DNA from 2 places in the Streptomyces sp. NPDC006385 genome. Region 1 is predicted to be linked to the other one. Evidence: riboswitches for the same ligand, from Rfam matches in the RefSeq annotation. Region 1 holds a riboswitch; the other holds the start of a gene.

Region 1 (2,438 bases):
GGCCGCCGGGTAGAAGTAGACGATGACCTTGCGGCCCTTGTGGTCCGAGAGGGACACCTCGTTGCCGTCGGCGTCGGGCAGGGTGAAGGCGGGGGCCACGTCCCCCGGCTGGAGTCGCTCGCTCATCGGACCAGCGTAACCGGGGAGCCTGACCGTGCGGTCCGGCGTGGAACTGACAGACTGTCCGCAAACAGCATCAGCTTCACTTCGGAGGCCGTACGGTGGCGGACACGTCGGACACCAGAACACCGGCGCAGATCGAGGCGGACATCAAAGCCCGCCGCGCAGTGCTGGCCGAGACGCTCGACGAGATCGGGGTGCGGGTGCACCCGAAGACGATCGTCGGCGACGCCAAGGCCAAGGTCGTCTCGAACATCGACCACACGCTCGGGCGGGCCTACGTCGGGGTCAACCGGGCCGTGAGCGATGTCAAGGCCAAGTTCACCGACGAGGAGGGCGCGCCCCGCATGGAGCGGATCGTGCCCGTGGCGCTCGTCGCCGTCGGGCTCGTGGGCCTGCTGGCGCTCGGCACCCGGCGCCGCAAGGGCTGAGTGACGGTGAGCGACGGCGGACCCACCGGCGTACGGCCGCGGCGAAGGCAGGTAGGTTCAAAGGCGTGAGCGCCAACAGAAACGAGCACAGCACCCATCACGACAAGCTGCCCATCCGGATGCTGCACGACCGTGTACTCGTGCGGCAGGACACGAGCGAGGGTGAGCGGCGTTCCGGTGGCGGCATCCTGATCCCGGCCACGGCGGCCGTGGGCCGTCGGCTGGCCTGGGCGGAGGTCGTCGCGGTGGGGCAGAACGTACGGACCGTGGAGCCCGGTGACCGGGTGCTGTACGACCCGGAGGACCGGGCCGAGGTCGAGGTGCGCGGGGTCGCGTACATGCTCATGCGCGAGCGCGATCTGCATGCCGTGGCGGCCGACCGGTTCGAGGGGTCGGAGGACTCGACGGGGCTCTACCTGTAGTTCAACGGTTCGAGGGGCCGGTGACCATCGTCACCGGCCCCTTCTGTCGTTCGCTTGCTAGGTTTGAAGGAGCCCGACGAGACGCGCCGTACCGGGATGCAGGAAAAGACGACGCACCCCCGTTCAGTGTCGCTACGTCTCGGAGGTGCCCGTCATGGCCTGGGTTCTGCTCGTCGTCGCCGGTCTGCTGGAGGTCGGCTGGTCGGTCGGCATGAAGTACACCGACGGCTTCACCCGGCTCGTGCCCAGTCTGCTCACCGGCGCCGGCATCGTCGCGAGCATGCTGCTGCTGTCGTACGCCGCGAAGTCCCTGCCCATCGGTACCGCCTACGGCGTGTGGGTGGGGATCGGGGCGGCCGGCGCGGCGGTGTTCGGCATGGTGGTGCTGGGGGAGCCGGTCACCGCCGCGCGGATCTTCTTCGTCTGTCTGCTGCTGGTCGCCGTGGTGGGGCTCAAGGCGACCAGCGGTCACTGAACCGGCCCGCCGGTGTTCCCCGAGGTCTCGCCGCCGCCGGTGTCCGTTCCTCCGGTACTGGTGTCGCCCGTACCGCCTCCGGGGTCCGTTGTGCCGCCGCCGGTGTCGCCCGTGGTGCCTCCGTCGGTGGTCGTGCCTCCGTCGGAGGTGCCGCCGGTGGTGGTGTCGCCGCCGGTCGTGCCGCCGTCGGCCGTGCCTCCGTCGGTGGTGCCGCCGCCGGTCGTCGTGTCGCCCGTGGTGCCGCCGTCCGTCTGGCCCGGCGTCTCACCGCCGGTCTGGCCCTCGGTGTCCTGGCCGCCGGTGGTGGTGTCCCCGGTGGTGCCGCCGTTGTCCTGGCCGCCGCTGCCCTCGTCGCCCTGGGTCGGGTCGGTCGTCGGGTACTGGGGCACGTCGGCGCCCTCCTGGAGTTGCAGGTCGAAGTCGGTGACCGGCTTGCCCTTCAGGGCCTCCTTGGTGAACTGGGCCCAGATCGCGGTGGGCGGGCCGCTGCCGTTCACGCGGTTCAGGCCCAGCGCGCCGTACAGGGGCTTCTGGGCGGCCGTGACCGGGTCCTGGCCCATGACGGCGACGACGGTGGCGAGTTCGGGGGTGTAGCCGGCGAACCAGGCGGCCTTGTCCTCCTCCGCGGTGCCGGTCTTGCCCGCCGCCGGGCGCCCGGCGGCCTGGGCGGGGGTGCCGGTGCCGTTCTCGACGACGCTCTGCAGGACCGAGGTGGTGGTGTCGGCGGCCTCGCGGCTGATGACCTGGGAGGTCTCGCGTTTCGGCAGGTCGATGACGTCGGTGCCGTCCTTGGTGATCTTCTCGATCATGGTGTACGTGCCGTGCCTGCCGTGGTTGGCGAGGGTCGCGTAGGCCTCCGCCATGTCCAGGACGCTGGCGGTGGCGGTGCCGAGCGCGATGGACGGGTATGGATTGAGGTCGGGCGTGGCGGAGGGGAGGCCGAGTTCGACGGCGGTGTCCTTGACCTTCTCCGGGCCCACGTCGACGGCC
Region 2 (2,438 bases), on a different contig from region 1:
CCTGCGCCGATGGCTGCACAAGCGAGGCATCCGGCATCGCATTGCCCGCAAGGGCATCGAGTCCTCCACCCGCCTGGGCCGCCACCGCTGGACGATCGAGCGCACGATGTCCTGGCTGGGCGGCTGCCGCCGGCTGCACCGCCGCTACGAACGCAAGGCTGAGCAATTCCTGGCCTTCACCGCCATCGCCTGCAGCCTCATCTGTTACCGCAGACTCACCAAATGAGACGACGTCTTAGGAATGCCACCCTTCCAGTGCGATGGCGCGGAGCCGACGAAGGAATCGCCTGCCAGAACACGTGAACGGTGGGCCCCTGCGTCAGCGGCCAGTAGAAATCCCCCGCTGGCGGCCAGTTCAGCTCCCCCCATCGTGGCCACCTGGAATCCCCACCGGCGTCCAGAGCATGTACGCAGCGCGAGGGTCAGCCTCGGTGAATCAGCAGTTGTGGCGGTGGTCGTGCGGTTGGAGAAGCCAGTGTGCTGGTCAGTGCGTCCTTGGCCGGAGCACAGAATCAGTCGAAGGTCATCACCACGTCAGGCAAATCTCCTACCGGATGATCGAGTACGGGCCGCCGTTCGCTGCCGGGGCAGCTCCGGTGCTTGCCATGCGCCCAAGCCCTTTCCAGCCTGCCAACCTCAACGCGGGAGACTCTGTGTACTTCGCCGCCGACGTCACGCACCTCTATGCCAGCCCCTCGGGCACGCCGTGCACTTACCATGTCGCCGCGCTCATCATGCGCCCCCGAGCAGCACGGCTCCGGCCCGTCGGGGCCGCCGGGCCTGTCTCTGCGTCGGGCGCCACGCCTCGACCGGCCCCAGCAATTGGCAGGCACGACGAAGAACCGAGCAGGTCACCGCCTCGGGCCGGCAAGTCCCGCTGTCGCCTCACCGCCAGCCCGCCCGCCGGACTGCTGTCTCGTTGAGCAGCATGGTCCAGGCGTAGTACATTCCGCGCGGAGGTGCACGAGTGCCTGCCCCGGACGAGATGTGCGCCGTACCCGGCCCGATAAGACGACGCTCTCAGGAGGCGTCATGGGCGTACATGGGCAGCGGATCGACTCGTGTCCGAGGCACCCGAGCCCCGTGCCCTGGACGTCGACTGGATCCACGGATCGCCGTCGGCGAAGCACAACGCCGATCCCGATATCCAGGTCCACGCGTACGACGAGCACACGTTCATCCTGCGGCAGAACAAGGCGATCAACTATGAGGCGCCGTTCCTCTTCCTGATCTTCGGCAACGAGCGCGCCGTACTCATCGACACCGGAGCCACCGAGTCGGCCGAGTTCTTCCCGCTGAGACGGGTGGTCGACGAGCTGGTCGGCCGCTGGCTGGCCGAGCGTCAGCGGAGCGACTACGCCCTGCTGGTCCTGCACACCCACTCTCACCACGACCACGTCGCGGGCGATGCACAGTTCGCGGACCGCCCCCGCACCACGGTGGTGGGAGCGGATCTGGACAGTGCCTGGAAGTACTTCGGCTTCACCGAGGACCCCGATCGGGTCGCCCGGGTCGATCTCGGCGGCCGGGTGCTGGAGTGCCTGGCCACCCCGGGTCACGACAAGGCAGCCGTCACGTATTACGACCCGCACACCGGATTCCTGCTCACCGGTGACACGGTGTATCCCGGGCGGTTGTACGTGGAGGACTGGGCTGCCTTCGGCCGGACGGTCGACCGCTTGATCGCGTTCGCCGGCACCCGACCGGTCACCCACGTCCTCGGCTGTCACATCGAGATGACCGACCAGCCCGGCGTGGAGTACCCGATCCGGACCACCTACCAGCCGGACGAGCCGCCCCTGGAGATGGCCGTCGGCCACCTGCGCGACATCCGTGCGGCGATCGACGAGATCGGCGACCGGCTCGGACGGCATCCCTTCCCCGGCTTTGTCATCTGCCGCGAGGACGGCTGAGCGGTCTCGGACCTCTCGCGTTCCGATCCGCGATGCCGGTGACGCACAACCGGCAGGACCGGGCCGGCCGCTTGGGGACGCCGGCAGGCGCGCGGCGGTTTGAGCAGCTCGCCTTCGGCGGGCCTCGGTGTGGTGTATGCCTCGTTTCTCGGGCGGATTTCCTGCGATTCCGCTGTAACGATCACCTCGTTCGGACCACTACCCGACGACAGAACACACCGGGAGGGACAGGAGGTGCGGCAGTGCCCGACGACGACGCGGATCGTTTCACCGCCATCTACGACGGCTGCCGGCAACGCGTGTGGGCCTACGTGGCCAGCCGTGCGGGACGTCAGGTTGCCGACGAGGTGGTGAGCGAGACGTTCACCGTGGCCTGGCGCAGGCTGGACGACGTGCCCGAGCAGCCGCTGCCGTGGCTGCTCGTGGTCGCACGCAACATCCTGCGCGACAGCATCCGGGCCGAGGCCCGGCGCGCCTCGTTCGCCGCCGAGTTGATGTCCTGGGCGGACCCCGCCGAGGCGGACA

What was found. Region 1 has a riboswitch for guanidine ahead of ABZ078_RS10980 (SMR family transporter). Riboswitches for the same ligand answer to the same signal wherever they lie in the genome.
Region 2: another riboswitch for guanidine. It lies ahead of ABZ078_RS43840 (MBL fold metallo-hydrolase); the one in region 1 lies ahead of ABZ078_RS10980 (SMR family transporter).

Annotation. Positions count from the first base shown of each region.
Region 1 covers NZ_JBEXQG010000010.1:166,129-168,566, forward strand. The annotation lists gene bcp (thioredoxin-dependent thiol peroxidase) at 1-126, opposite strand, end outside; gene ABZ078_RS10970 (DUF3618 domain-containing protein) at 222-551, shown strand; gene ABZ078_RS10975 (co-chaperone GroES) at 617-973, shown strand; guanidine-III (ykkC-III) riboswitch at 1,022-1,091, shown strand; gene ABZ078_RS10980 (SMR family transporter) at 1,128-1,448, shown strand; gene ABZ078_RS10985 (transglycosylase domain-containing protein) at 1,442-2,438, opposite strand, start outside.
Region 2 covers NZ_JBEXQG010000143.1:4,661-7,098, reverse strand. The annotation lists partial or broken gene ABZ078_RS43845 (IS5 family transposase) at 1-226, shown strand, start outside; guanidine-III (ykkC-III) riboswitch at 954-1,021, shown strand; gene ABZ078_RS43840 (MBL fold metallo-hydrolase) at 1,062-1,913, shown strand; gene ABZ078_RS43835 (sigma-70 family RNA polymerase sigma factor) at 2,156-2,438, shown strand, end outside.